DNA from 2 places in the Halobacillus naozhouensis genome. Region 1 is predicted to be linked to the other one. Evidence: riboswitches for the same ligand, from Rfam matches in the RefSeq annotation. Region 1 holds a riboswitch; the other holds the start of a gene.
What was found. A riboswitch is a leader RNA that binds a small molecule or an ion and turns the genes downstream of it on or off. The one in region 1 is predicted to bind S-adenosylmethionine.
Positions count from the first base shown of each region.

Region 2: linked by a shared signal. The riboswitch ahead of P9989_RS04270 (LLM class flavin-dependent oxidoreductase) and the one ahead of P9989_RS05765 (sulfite oxidase-like oxidoreductase) in region 1 are both predicted to bind S-adenosylmethionine.

Region 1 is NZ_CP121671.1:1,114,162-1,121,927, forward strand. It holds gene P9989_RS05755 (argininosuccinate synthase) at 1-1,096, shown strand, start outside; gene argH (argininosuccinate lyase) at 1,089-2,462, shown strand; SAM riboswitch class I at 2,551-2,651, shown strand; gene P9989_RS05765 (sulfite oxidase-like oxidoreductase) at 2,721-3,386, shown strand; gene P9989_RS05770 (acetyl-CoA C-acyltransferase) at 3,399-4,568, shown strand; gene P9989_RS05775 (sodium:solute symporter family protein) at 4,681-6,180, shown strand; gene P9989_RS05780 (acyl-CoA dehydrogenase family protein) at 6,197-7,360, shown strand; gene P9989_RS05785 (hypothetical protein) at 7,456-7,737, shown strand; gene P9989_RS05790 (DinB family protein) at 7,757-7,766, shown strand, end outside.
Region 2 is NZ_CP121671.1:819,629-827,394, reverse strand. It holds gene panF (sodium/pantothenate symporter) at 1-627, opposite strand, end outside; gene P9989_RS04290 (YhdT family protein) at 624-905, opposite strand; gene P9989_RS04285 (aminotransferase) at 926-2,266, opposite strand; gene P9989_RS04280 (PucR family transcriptional regulator) at 2,591-3,748, shown strand; gene P9989_RS04275 (sodium:solute symporter family protein) at 4,114-5,616, opposite strand; SAM riboswitch class I at 5,836-5,944, opposite strand; SAM riboswitch class I at 6,144-6,248, shown strand; gene P9989_RS04270 (LLM class flavin-dependent oxidoreductase) at 6,362-7,744, shown strand.

The DNA.
Region 1 (7,766 bases):
CCAGAAGGCGCTGGATGTTGGGGCTATCAAGGCGATCATGGTAGATGCGAAGGAACTCCTTGCTGAGGGCTACCTGATGCCAGCCCTGAAAGCAAATGCGCTGTACGAAGGGAAATATCCTTTGTCTTCAGCCTTGTCTCGTCCATTGATTTCCAAGCTATTAGTAGAAGTGGCAGAACAGGAAGGGGCTGTGGCGGTCGCCCATGGCTGTACAGGAAAAGGAAATGACCAGGTGAGATTTGAAGTCTCTATTCAGGCACTGAACCCGTCTCTTGAAATTATCGCACCTGTCAGAGAGTGGGGGATGACACGCGATGAACAAATTAAGTACGCAGAAGAAAAAGGGATTCCGGTCCCTGTTAATTTAGATAATCCATTTTCGATCGATGCAAATATTTGGGGACGTGCCTGTGAAGCTGGAGTGCTTGAGGACCCGTGGGCCGAAGCCCCTGAAGCAGCGTATGCATGGACAAATTCGGTTGAAAAGACACCAGATACTCCGGATGTAATAGATATCGAGTTTGCTAGTGGAGTTCCCGTTGCCTTAAATGGCGAGCAAATGGACATTGTGCCCCTCATCGAAAAATTAAATGATTTAGGCGGTATGCATGGGGTTGGCCGTATTGATCATACCGAAAATCGCCTCGTCGGGATTAAATCAAGAGAAGTATATGAGAATCCTGGAGCGATGATCTTAATCAACGCACATAAAGAACTCGAATTCCTCACGTTAACAAGAGAGGTATCCCAGTATAAAGCAACGGTTGATCAGCAAATGGCTAAAATGATTTATGATGGCTTATGGTATTCACCGTTGCAGCCAGCACTTCAGGCTTTTGTCGAGGAAACGCAAAAGGTAGTAACAGGTACTGTAAAAGTGAAGTTGTTCAAAGGACATCATACTGTCATCGGCAAGAAATCACCGCTTAGCCTTTATAATGATGAACTATCCACGTATTCGAAGCATGATGCGTTTGATCATGATGCCGCAGTTGGTTTCATTAAATTGTGGGGGCTGCCGACTAAAGTTCATGCAGATGTGCATAAAGGTAAGGAGAAAAAGGCTCCAGAACAGCCGGTGAGTATGTATGAGTAAACTGTGGGGCGGACGTTTTACGAAGCCAACGAACAAGCTGGTCGAAGAGTATACCTCTTCAATCGGTTTTGATGTAAAGCTGGCTTTGCATGATATTCAGGGCAGTCTTGCACATGTGGAAATGCTCGGAGACTGCCACATTATTTCACAAGAAGAGACCTCCCAAATCAAAGAAGGCCTACACATCATCAAGAACAAAATAGAGAATGAAGAAGTTGAGTTTTCCGTTGAACAGGAAGATATTCATATGAACATCGAAAAGCTGTTGATTGAGGAGATTGGTCCTGTGGGCGGTAAACTTCATACCGGAAGAAGCCGAAATGATCAAGTGGCGACAGATATGCATTTATATTTAAAGGAAAAGACTAATCATTTAACCGATTTGGTCGAAGCTGTTCAGAAGGCGCTTGTGCACCAGGCGGATGCTCATGTGGATACGATCATCCCGGGATACACACACTTGCAGCGAGCCCAGCCTGTCTCGTTTGCTCATCATTTGCTGGCATATTTTTGGATGTTTGAGCGGGATAAAGAACGCCTTCAGGATAGTGTGAAGCGGATTAATTGGTCGCCGCTGGGTGCAGCAGCGCTTGCTGGAACACCTTACCCGGTCGACCGTCAGAAGACAGCTGAGACGCTCGGATTTGATCACGTTTATCCAAACTCATTGGACGCCGTCAGTGATCGGGATTTCATCCTGGAGTTTTTGTCGATTGCTTCCATTTTGATCACACATATATCGAGACTTTCGGAAGAGCTGATCCTGTGGAGCAGCCAGGAATTTAATTTCATTGAGCTTGATGATGCGTTTTGTACGGGGTCAAGCATAATGCCGCAGAAGAAGAATCCGGATGTGCCGGAACTGCTTCGTGGCAAAACGGGTCGGATCTATGGCAATTTGATGGGTTTGCTGACACTTCTGAAGGGGCTTCCGCTTGCGTACAATAAGGATATGCAGGAGGACAAGGAAGGGATGTTCGATACGGTGGAGACGCTTGATGGGGCGCTTTCGCTGCTGGCTCCGATGATGGAATCGATGGAAGTGAAGGGCACTAATATGCGTCAGGCGGTCAATGAAGATTATTCAAATGCGACCGATATTGCAGATTATTTAGCTGTGAAGGGTCTGCCGTTCCGTCAGGCGCATGAGGTGATCGGTAAAATTGTACTTTATGCGATTCATGAGCAGAAGTTTTTGCTTGATTTGACGCTCGACGAGTACAAGGAGTTTTCTGAGCTGTTTGAAGAGGATATCTATGAAAAATTAGCGCCTGAACAGGTTGTGGCTGCCCGAAATAGTGAAGGCGGCACAGGATTTGAACAGGTGGCACAGCAGCTTGAGTTAGCTAAACAGCATGTAAAATAGTGTCTTGCATTTCGTGGAATTTTCTAAATATTATTGACTTTAGTACGGTTTATTTGTAACATGGCAAGTAACTTAATTACGTTTACTACTCTTATCTAGAGCAGGCTGAGGGATTTGGCCCTTTGACGCCCGGCAACCGGTCTATCGACACGGTGCTACTTCCAACGGACGATGTCCGGCAGATGAGAGGTCGAAGCAGAATCTTCAGCCTCTTTCATTTGAAAGGGGCTTTTTATTATTCAAAAGCGGGTGATGTAGATGAATAAGGCGGAGCGGTTAAAGCGATCCAAGGATCCACAGGTGACAGAAAGGTTTGGCGGACGGCTGCCGCCTGGTCAGGTATTAACAGAGAAGTTTCCTATTTTAACAGTCGGTGAGGTACCGTCCTATGACCTCGATAAGTGGGATTTTCAAATGACCGTAGCTGGTAATAAACCGCTTGTTTATTCATACAAGGATTTAATGGAGCTGCAGCAGTCAAAGGTTATTTGTGATATACACTGTGTGACGAGGTGGTCGAAATTCGATAATGAGTTTGAAGGAGTTCTGGTAAAAGACTTGCTGGATGGGTTAGAGATTCCTGAAGACATTCGGTACGTGATGGTGCATGGAGATTATGATTATACAGCCAATCTCACTCTCCAAGATTTGTTAGCGGAGGATGCGATACTTGCTCATTCCTATAATGGTAAGCCGCTGACGGAAAAGCACGGCTACCCATTTCGGCTCGTCATTCCGCACTTGTATTTTTGGAAAAGTGTCAAGTGGATCAGAGGCTTTGAGTTTAAAATGTCTGACACGCCTGGATTTTGGGAACAAAATGGGTTTCATGACGAAGGAGACCCGTTTAAAGAACAGCGTTTTTCTGATGAGAGTGAAGTCATGGAAGAGGATAAGTGGAAAGAAAAGGATTTTGATTACTAAGGAGGTTGGAGAATGAGTGTTGTCATTTTAGATGGTGTTCGAACACCTTTTGGTAAATGGAAAGGTGGTTTATCCAAATTAGGAGCAAGGGATCTGGGCATTCAAGCGACTAAGGCGTTGACGGAACGCGTGCCGGAAGTCTTACATGCGAATGGAGTCATTTTGGCACAGGTGATCCAGGCAGGGCAGGGGCAGAATCCTGCGAGATCTGTTGCTGCAGGGGCTGGAATTCCATGGTCGGTACCGGCAATTACGATCAATAACGTATGTTTGGCAGGGGTTGCTTCGGTGGCGGATGCGGCTAGACGGATCAAGCTTGAGGAAGGCGAGCTTTATGTTGTTGGTGGGTTTGATTCGATGACGAATGCTCCTCATGTGGCGACCATCCGTAACGGGCTGGCTACAGGACCTGTTGAATTTACAGATACCCTGATCAACGATGGTTTGTGGTGCTCTCTAACGGATTCCTCCATGGGTGAACTGACAGATATTCAAAATGGGGAGCTTCTCATCAACAGGGAACAACAAGATCAATTTGCTTTAGATTCCCAGTTAAAAGCAGCCCGGGCCCAGGAAGAGGGTTGGTTTAATGAAGAGATTGTTCCGGTACAAGTCGGCAGCAAACAAGTAACAGCTGATGAAGGCATCAGGCCACAGTCAACGTTAGAAAAATTAAGCAAGCTGCCTCCTGCTTTTAGAGAAGGCGGCACGATTACTGCCGGAAACGCATCACAAATGACGGACGGAGCCAGTGTCGGTGTGGTTGCGTCGGAAAACTATGCGGAAAGGATCGGGCGGACTCCACTTGCTCGAGTGATTGGCTGGTCAGAAACAGCCGGACCTGATTCAAGCTTACATACGAAGCCGGCAGATGCGATTGCAAAACTTCTCAAACGGTATCAAATAACCAAGGAGGAGATTGATCTATTTGAGATTAACGAAGCTTTTGCCAGTGTAGCCCTGGCTAGTATTAACGAGCTTGGATTAGCTCCTGAGAAAGTGAACGTGAATGGTGGAGCGATTGCAGTCGGCCATCCACTTGGCGGTACAGGATTTCGGTTAGTTCTTACATTGGTTCATGAATTAAAGCGCCGCGGAGGAGGCCGAGGAATTGCTTCACTATGCGGAGGTGGCGGGCAAGGATTTGCCATTCTCGTGGAAGTTCCAAAAGAGTGGTCATAAAAGGGAGGAATAAACCATGTTTGTTACTTATGGAATAGGAATCGCAGTATTCTGGATTGCAGGATTGGCTCTATGGCAAGGGATGTATAAGCCATCCAAAGGGGGGAAGTAAATGGAGTCCTTATCAGCGGGAACGATTTGGCTTATAGGCGGTTTGTTGTTCGTTTACTTTTTGTTTGTCACATGGATTGGCCGGAAAGGGTCGAAGTACAGTAAGACGATGAGTGGTTTTGCCACAGCACGGGGCAAAGTGAGCCCCTGGATCGTTGGAGCTAGTTTTGCAACAACTTATGCAAGTGCAAACTTATTTATAGGAGTTCCAGGGCTCGCTTATGAATATGGTATGGCAGTGCTCTGGTACACCTTAGGGTGCTTTGGTGTTTCATGGTTAGGGTTACTGTTTTTTGCTAAAACATTCTTTCGATATGGTAAAAAGTTCGGAGGGGTATCGACATTACCTGAATGGCTGGGCAAAAAGTACAACAGTAAAACCCTGCAAGTGATTGTTGGCTTGCTTATCTTATTTAATGTGTACTACATCGTCGGACAAAATGTCGGTTTGGCGACGATCTTTGAAACGGTTCTTGGGATTCCCTATATGTGGGGAGTGATTATCGGGGTAGCGATTACCGTCGTGTACATTGGCTTAGGCGGCGCGTTTGCACAAATTATTACCGATGGCATCCAGGGAATATTTATGGCGTTTACATCTGTACTCATTTTACTTTCGCTCTTATGGACAATCGGGGGCGGGTTCGGAGTCTTCGGAGAGCTATCTAGTCGCTTGGCTGGAATCGATCCCAATCTGGTTGGGCCCTTATCGTCTACAGGACCGTATAATAGTGTTCTTGCCATTTTGGCAGTGCAGTTTCTATTATTCAGCTTTGTGTTAATGCCACATCTGTTAAATAAAGTACTTTCATTAGAAACAGAGGAAGAACTGCGTCCGTTTACGTTATCAGCTGGAATTACCTTATTTTTAATTTCCACATTGATGGTAATAGGCGGATTGGCGGCCCGTGTAATGATTCCATCTTTAGAAAGCGCCGATAAAGCGATTCCTGCTTATTTAATGGAAGCTTTTCCACCGGTAGTTGTCGGTATTTTAATCGTAGGAATTATATCTGCCATATTATCCAGTACAGACAGTCTATATCTTGGTGTAACAACCAGTATTGGCAATGATATTTACAAAGTGCTTGCTTCCCTTTTTACGAAAGGCGGAGGTGATCCGCAACTGATTGACAGACGGAGTGTAAGGGTGGCGAAATTTTCCCTTATTATGATTGGGGCGATTACCCTATATATTTCGCTTGACAGGCCAGAGTCGCTATCCATTCTCATTCAGTTCAGTTTCTCAGCGATCATTAGCGGCATCATAGCACCGATCACATTGGGTTATTTTTGGAAACGAGCGAACCGACTGGGAGCCATTGGAGCCGTTGTAGTAGGCGTAACTTTTTATGTACTATTTACGAATCAAGCGATTATTGAAAACATTTATTTAGCAATGTTTGCAAGTTCTGTAGCCGGATTTACGGTTATGTTTATTGCAGGAATGCTGCCTGACAAAAAAGTGGAAGAGTCCATTCAGCTTGAAAAAAATGCGTGAAAGAGGGGAAGCACATATGACAGATGAACAAAAGCAAGGTCTCCTGGAAAAAGTAATTCAATTTCGCGATCAATTTCATAAGCGGTCTAAAGAAGTGGATCAATCCGGTGTCTTCCCACATGAAAACTTTGAGGAATTAAAAGAGGCCGGCTACTTGTCTTGGACGGTACCGAAGCAGTACGGGGGACTTGGTCTTAATTTGTATGATTTTTTGCAGCTGCAAGAACAATTAGCTCAAGGGGATGGGGCTACTGCTTTGTCGGTTGGCTGGCACTTAGGAAGTATCCTCGAATTAGCCGAAAACCGAAACTGGGAGGAGGCAACATTCCGTGACCTTTGTGAGCGTGTTGTTTCAGAACAAGCTTTAATAAATCGGACCGCAACGGAAAAAGGAACAGGCAGCCCAACTAGAGGGGGGATTCCAGAAACACAGGCGATCTTACAAGATGATCACTGGGTTATAAATGGCAGAAAATCTTTTGCGTCTATGGCGGAAGCGTTGGATTACTCTTTAGTAACTGCTCGAATTGAACATACGGATCGGGTGGGAATCTTTTTAGTCGATCACAGCCATAAAGGTGTAAAAGTAGAGCCTACATGGAATTCTGCTTCCATGAGAGGAACAAGAAGTGATGATCTAATCCTCCAAAATGTAAGTGTCCGAACAAAGTACTTTGTTGAAGAAGAAACGCAACAATCGGGACCGCCTTTTCCGAAAGGATGGCTGCTCCATATCCCGGCATGTTATGTAGGGATCGCTTCAGCCGCCTGTCGATATGCGGTCGAGTTTGCAAAAAACTATCAGCCGAACAGCTTGCCTGGCCCAATTAAAGAAGTTCCAGAGGTGCAGAGGAAAATAGGCGAAATGGAGCTTGCCTTATTTCAATCTCGTGAAATCCTCTACTCGGTAGCGGACAAATGGGTGGAACAGCCTGGTCACAGGGCCGATATGGGAGCGGAATTAGCAGCTGTAAAATATATCGCCACAAATCAAGCTGTTCATGTCGTTGATTTAGCGATGAAAATTGTTGGGGCACGCAGTTTGTCAAGAGATTGTCCATTGGAACGGTATTATCGGGATGTCCGCTCAGGTCTGCATAACCCGCCTATGGATGATGCCGTAATCAAGATGTTTGCGACAAAGTCATTGCAGGAATCTCAGCCGCCTGTCACTTCTTAAATCGACCTCACATACCATAACTTGTGTGTTCTTCATGTTTGAGGGGATTGAAAAGGGGTATGATAAACAGTAAAACGAAAAAGGAGTTTGACCCTATGACTAAACATGTAGAGACTTATTTTGAGACGGAAAATGATGCTGAAAGCGCTAAGGCTTCCTTGCAAAAGCTTGCAATTGAAGAGGAATATATCGAGCCTATTCCAGATAACACACCATTATTATCCCGGCTAATCCCGTTAAATAACTTAGATAAGTCTGGCCCTGATAAACATTTAACCCATTTGCTGCGCTTTGATGTTAAGGATGAGAATTATGAAAGTGCTTTAAATGTGATTAAGGAGCATGCAGGACACATGGATCCTTCCGAATTAAAGTAAGTAAAGTAGGAGTGGCGTGATGAACGGTC
Region 2 (7,766 bases), 290 kb from region 1:
GCCAGCAACAATCGTAGCGATTAATAAGACTAAGGTTCCAACAAACATAACCACACCCTGGACAGTATCCGTTAAGGCGACGGCCTTAAATCCACCGATAACTACGTAAATGAGCACAGATACAGCAAAAATAAAAAGGGATGTAGTGTAAGATATTCCTGTTAAAGATTCTATTAATCTTGCACCACCCACCCATTGGGCTGCCATTGCTGAAAATAGAAAAATAATAATACTAAAAGCCGCCGTTAGCACAACCCATTTACTCTGATAACGACCTTTTAAAAAATCTGTTAACGTGACCGCATTATACCTTCTTGCCATAATAGCGAATTTCTTCCCTAAAATCATAAGAACAAAGTATCCCGTAGCCACTTGTGACATGGAGAGCAAAACCCAACCAAAACCTTGTGTATAAGCTACTCCAGGTCCACCAATAAAACTACTGGCACTTCCGTAAGTGGCAATCATGGTCATAGCTAAAACAAAGCCACCCAGCTGGCGACCACCAAGAAAATATTCTTGCACAAAGTCATTATTAGACTTATTAAGGGATCGACTCGCCATAAATCCAACCGCAAAAATAATAACTAAAAAGAGTAATAGTGGTACTATAACGGCTACATTCATGATTGATCACCCCTACCTTCATCTTCAAATGGCACTTCTACGAAAAAAAACTTAACAATAAAGATAACCAGAACAGTTATGAAAATAAAACCACCCACACAACTATAAAAAAACCATGATGGCAGACCAAACACATAACTATACTCTTCTGGCGGTTTACTTCCTAACCCATAGGCAAAGGCAAACCACCAAACGAAGTTAATTATAGCTAAAGCAACGCCGATTAAGGCCTCTCGGTTTGCTATTTTAAAACGGTAGTCTTGATTCTTTGGAGCCATTTTCCCATCTCCCCATTAAATTATAGAGTTTCGTAAATGGAAGCTTTCACGACACCACTAAGAAATCTTATAGTTCCTGCATCGATCGATAATGGCGGTGCAATCGTTAACACATTATTAAATCCGTCCACGGTGTCCCCATTTTTCCCAATAATAACTCCCTTTTCCTTACACTTGCTTAGAACCAAATTTATCTTATCCTCGTGAATGGGTGTTTTATTAATGGAGTCTTCAACAAGTTCAATTCCCATCATTAACCCTTTATATCGAATATCGCCAACATTAGGGTGAGAAAGGAGTTCTTTCATATCCTCGTAAAGCTGTTCCCCTTGATTGTAAGCATTCTCAATGTACTTCTCCCTTTCGATAATCTCGATATTTTTCAGCGCGACTGCGCAGGCTGCTGGATTCCCCCCAAAGGTTGTTACACTTCGAAAGTGGTCATATTTTTCAGAGGTTTCAAATGCTTCATAACAGTCCTTGTGAATTGCTGTTACCGATAGTGGGAGATACCCGCTAGTAAGTCCTTTAGCCATTGTTATTATGTCTGGCGTTACATTCTCATGAAAGTGACCGAACATTTTCCCTGTTCGTCCAAAACCATTAATCACTTCATCTACAATCAAGAGTACACCATGTCTTTCACATATATCTTTTACCCTCTCCATATATCCTTGCGGAGGAACTAGAACGCCTCCTCCAGAAATATAGGGTTCCATTATAATAGCCGCTACGGTTTCCTCCCCTTCCCAAGTAATCGTATGATCTATTAAGTCTGTGCACTCAAGATTACAAGTAGATGGTTTCTTATTTAATGGGCAATGATAACAATCAGGGGGCACTGTGTGTAAAAAACCTGCAGCTAATGGCTCGTATTTATACTTTCTTTCAGCCTGGCCTGTTGCAGCCAAAGCACCCATTGTTGCTCCATGATACGACCGATATCTTGAAATAATCTTGTATCTACTCGAACTATCATTTTGAGAGTGGTATTGTCTAGCGATCTTAAACGCCATTTCATTCGCTTCAGATCCGCTATTCGAGAAAAAAATAACATAATCATTATTAAGCCAGGTGTTAAGTTTTTCAGCCAACTCAATTGCTGGAAGATGACTGTTTGTCATAGGGAAGTAGGACATATTTTTCATTTGTTCTGCTGCTGCCTCGGCAAGTTCTTCTCTGCCATAACCTACATTGACACACCAAAGTCCCCCCATGCCATCTAAATATTTATTACCATCACTATCTTTAATAAAGCACCCTTTTGCATTTTCAATTATAAGTGGTTGCTTACTAGCCCGCTTTAGAGCGTGCATAATATTTTCTTCATCCCTGCATTGCCAATCTAATGTCTCATTCATATCCTCACTCCCTGTTTAAGTACGACTCGTAATTACTTTTCTTCCCTTATAAAAGGGCACACCGCCACTAGACAGATTGTAAACTGACTCGTATGTGTCACGATCCAGACTACTGTATTTGTTATTTATGATTCGTTAACCTCTTTACACGATCAGTATTATCCTGCTTCATTTTGACACCTCTCTATCGGTTTTTAAGAATTTTTGATATGATTATTTTGAATATTAACTCTATTGTATTATGTAAGCACTTACATTTCATTAGACAGTTCATGAGATCTTACTATAAATATTTGGACAGTGTGTAAAATAGGGGGTATATAGATGAGTGAAAATAACCTATTAACGATCGAAATGTTGTTAGCAATGGACTGCTTTAAAAAAGCTAAAGTAGTATGCGGATTGAAAGGTACTCAACGAATCGTAAAATGGGCACATGTGCTCGAAGTTAATAAGGTCGAGGCCTTAATAAATGGGGGAGAATTAATACTTACGACAGGTATTGGATGGGCAGAGAAACCTCATATAGGTGCAAAACTTTTGGATGAATTAATTGAAAACCAAGCATCGGGTCTCTGTGTAGAATTAAACACTTATGTAGAGAAGATCCCTGAAGAGATGGTAGAAATAGCTGAAGAAAACAACTTCCCTATTATTGTGTTCAAGAATCAAGTACGATTTATCGATATTACCAAGAAAATCTACGATCAACTCTATTTCCCTGGTGAAAACTTAACCTTCCAACAACGGTTGATTCAATGGTGGAATAATCCGTCAACGGCAGTGATGTCGGACATTTCCACAAAACCCATGCATCCAGGAGTTGCTTCCCTTTATTTGATCCATCCAAATGAGACCGTTCCTAACTTTTGTATCTTAGGAAAAGAGCTTGGACTGAATATTATTTTCACTAACCTCGCCTCCACAACTGGGGTATTTCTATTAGTTTCCGATTTAAATGACGAGATCCATACACTTCGTAAAAGGTTAGATAAACTTTTCAACTCTCTCCCTTCCCTAGTACTTATCGGTCAAAAAATGCACAATATGAATGAGGTCGCTCAGTCAATTAACACCCTTAAAGAAACAAATAAAATTTATCACTCATTAATAAAAAAAAGAACCTTACATTATGATGAATTGTTCATTGAAAAGTTAGTGGAACCCTTAATAAGAGAGAATAAACTCTCAACTCTAATTGAAGAGCATCTTTTTCCGCTAATTAAGTATGACCAAGAAAATGATAGCAACCTGCTAAATACACTAGATACATATTTAAGTCATCAATGCAACAAGCAAGAAACGGCTAACGCTCTCTTTATTGTACGCCAAACCCTATACCATCGCTTAGATAAGATCAACAAACTTTTGAAGACAGATTTCACCTCCTCATATGATCGCTTATCCTTGGAAATTGCCCTCTGGTCGTTTAGAAACATAATAGATAAAGGAAAAATAAATAATCATTTAAAAAATAACTAGCTTGTATATCAGACCCTTTCAAACCATGATAACTATCCTAACTCTATTTGACGTCATGATGCCGCAACCGTAATAAATGGAAACTGTATTTAATATTGCTAGGATTTATCGGGTAAGGAGTACTCATGGATAAGTAAAATTTCAATTGAACAGCATTGACAACAAAATTGGAGCTACTGACAAAGCCAGTAGCTACCCCTTCTACTGAGAAAGTACAGATTGTAGTAGAGCTAGGTCTTTGTGTACAAGTTTATTTGAATAATTTCATTTAGTTATCTGTTTAACATTGTAAACAGGTACCTTCTTAAATCCATTACTTGCCTACCCTATAACTTTCTAAAACGTTGAGTTAATTTTTCATAGGTTTAAAGCACATCTTTTAGAAAGACATCCTCTTCTTCTTTCGTTACATTAGACTTTGTAACTAAGCTCGTCACGATCATCACGACGAAACCGGCCGCTGCAGCCAGGAACAAGGAAATATAAATATTTTGGAAAACGTTCAGACTCGTGAACACAACATACAGCCCCGTCCCCGCAAGCAGTGAGGCGATCGCACCGTAGCCGTTCGCCTTTTCCCAGAGATAACCTAATACAATCGGCGCCAGTAAGCCGCTAATAATCGCAGAAAAACTGAACTGTATCAGGATCGCAAGCGACTCAGGCCGATCGAGCGAGAGGTAAAAGGTGACCAATCCAACAAACACCAGCGAGCCTTTTGCCACTTTGACAGAACGCAGATCGAGCTGATGCTCGGATAGCCTTGATTTTGACAAAATCGGCGCCAATACCTTGTAGAGATCGTTGCCAATGCTTGAGGTGATACTCAGATACAGGCTGTCGGTGCTCGATAAAATCGCAGAAATGATCCCGACGATAATGATCGCCCCAATGATCGGCGGAAATGCTTCTAGCACATAAGCAGGAATCGCGGAGTCGGCACTGCCGAGAGATGGTGCGATGACTCGAGCCGCCAGTCCGCCTAATACCATCAAGACAGTAATGAAGAACATACCAAGCCCAGCTGACATCGTGAACGGCCGCAGCTGCTCCTCCGTTTCCAGTGACAGCACCTTATTCAGCAAATGCGGCATAACCACAAAGCTGATATGTAAAAACTGTACCGATAATATGGCCAGTACACTGTTGTAGGGTCCATTTAACGGAGCCACGAGTTCTGGATCGATCGCTTTCAGCTGGGAGGAAAGTTCGCCAAATAAATTCAGTCCCCCGCCGATCGTCCAAAATAAAGAGGCAAAAATCAAGATCGACGTAACCACCATCAGGGTTCCCTGAATACCATCCGTTACAATTTGTGCAAAAGCGCCACCCAGGCCAATATAGAGAATCGTAATCGTTACCCCGGCGAGAATTCCCCAGAAATACGGAATGCCGAGAACCGTTTCAAAGATCGTAGCTAATCCGACATTTTGCCCGACAATGTAATACACGTTAAACAGGACTAGAAACGTAACAAGAACTTGCAAGGTTTTGCTGTTGTATCTCCTTCCGAGCCATTCAGGAAGGGTCGACACCCCGCCAAACTTCTTGCCGTATTTCCAGAACTTTTTCGCAAACAGCAATAGTGCAATCCAGCCAGCCCCGAAGCCGCCGAGCGTGTACCATAACACGGATACGCCATGCTCATAAGCTAAGCCCGGCACTCCGATAAACAAATTGGCACTGGCAAAGCTCGCGGCATAGCTTGCCCCGACCAGCCACGGGTTTACCTTCCCTCTCGCTGTGGCAAAACCGTTCATCGATTTACTAAACTTATTGCCCTTTTTCCCAATCCATGTGACAAAGATAAAATATAAGACTAGCAGACTGACTAGCGTCCAAAATAACGGTCCCGTAACGAGCTGCATTAGTAACGACCTCCTTCCGTAGATTTTCGATAGCTTCGATTCCAAATCAGTAAGCCAACTCCCCAGAAAGCGGTCAAAGCAATCCAATAGATCGTAAACATATTCCTCTCTCCTTTTCATTGATCATAATACTCTTCTGTTCCAAAACTCTTTTTTCCGGGACCATATAAAAAAGCCCCTTTCAAAAGAAAGAGGCTGAAATATGTACACTGCTCCAACCTCTTATCTTCCAGACATCCATCCGTCTGTTGGAAGTAGCACCGTTCCCCTAATAGGGTGGTTGCCGGGCGTCATAGGGCCAAATCCCTCAGCCAACTCTTGATAAGAGTGAATTCGTTATGAAATTAGTTCAAATAATCTGATAAACAGCATCATAGCAGAGGTAAGAATTCCCTGTCAATCACTATTTTTTAAAAATTCAATAAACCCCATGCCTGCAAGGTAAAGTACAGAATATTTCTAAAACAGCCATTGACACGTCTTCAGATATGTTGTATATTTTGGATCAACTTAAAATTTAATGATATTTCTTATCCCGAGAGGTGGAGGGACTGGCCCTTTGAAACCTCGGCAGCAGACTACATCAAGTACTGTGCCAATTCCAGCAAGCGAGAACGCTTGAAAGATAAGGAAGAGCTCTCATACATGTACGGTTATTCAGCCTCTTCTTTTTCTTTTAAAGAAGGGGCTTTTTCATGTGCTTGAAGCTTAACTACATACAGCGAGAAGTTAAGGAGGAATCATAATGACGAAACAAATCATCCTAAATGCCTTTGAAATGAATAGCGCGATGCACAATTCCCATGGACTGTGGAAGCATCCAAGAAGTCAGCGCCACCGCCGCTATAAAGACTTAGATTACTGGATGGACTTAGCGAAACTATTAGAAAGAGGCAAGTTTGATGCCGTGTTCCTCGCCGATGTACTGGGAATCTATGACGTTTATAAAAAAAGTAAAGACCCTTCGATCCGCGATGGATTGCAGGTGCCATTAAATGATCCCGCCCTAGTGATCCCGGCGATGGCCAGCGTGACGGAGCATTTATCGTTTGCGATGACGGTCAGCACCACTTATGAAGCTCCATTCGGAAATGCCCGGCGCTTCTCCACCCTCGATCACCTGACAAAAGGGCGAGTCGCCTGGAATGTGGTGACCTCATACTTGCCAAATGCAGCACGCAACTTTGGCTTAGAAAATATGATCAAACACGACGAACGTTACGATATCGCCGATGAATATCTCGATGTGTCTTATAAGCTCTGGGAAACGAGCTGGGAAGATGACGCGTTTGTAGAAGATGCTGAAAACAACACACTCGTTGACCCCGACAAAGTTCATGAAATTAATCACGAAGGGAAATACTTTTCCGTGGAAGGCCCGCATCTGAGTGAACCGTCTTTACAACGCACACCCGTTATCTATCAAGCAGGCACATCCGAACGCGGACGCGAATTTGCTTCCAAGCATGCCGAGTGCATCTTTGTCGGTGGGCCAACACCAGAACGAATTCACTACTATGCTGATGATATTCGCAAGCGGGCCGAAAACCACGGCCGCAATCCAGACAATATTAAAATCTTCTCCTTCCTTAGCGTAATCGTTGGCGAGACGACAGAGGAAGCAGAGCAGAAGTTTGAAGAATACGCTCGCCACTGGAGTCCAGATGCCGCGAAAGCCCAGTACGGGGCAAGCGGATATGACATCAGCGAGTATGAAGAAATGGATCCGGATCTTCCTTTTGAATACACAAAGTCTACAGAAGGCGGCCACTATAAAGCGGCCACACTGACGAAGGATGCTCCTAAGAAACTAACCGTCGGAGAAGTGTTGAACCGCTTTGAATCCCCAGACCGCAACAGTATTATCGTCGGAAATCCGAAAGAAGTGGCCGACGCGATTCAATTCCAGTTTGAAGAGTCAGGTGTGGATGGCTTTAACCTAAACCATTTAGTAACCCCAGGTGACCTCGAGGACTTTGTTGACCTGGTGATACCAGAACTGCAAGAGCGCGGGTTGTACAAGAAGGATTATCAGGAAGGTACATTGAGGGAAAAGCTGTTTCCACATGGGGAAAGTGTACTACCTGAGGATCATCCCGGCAGTCAATATAGATACTCGTTAACGTGATTACCTTGATGGGCCAAAGTTG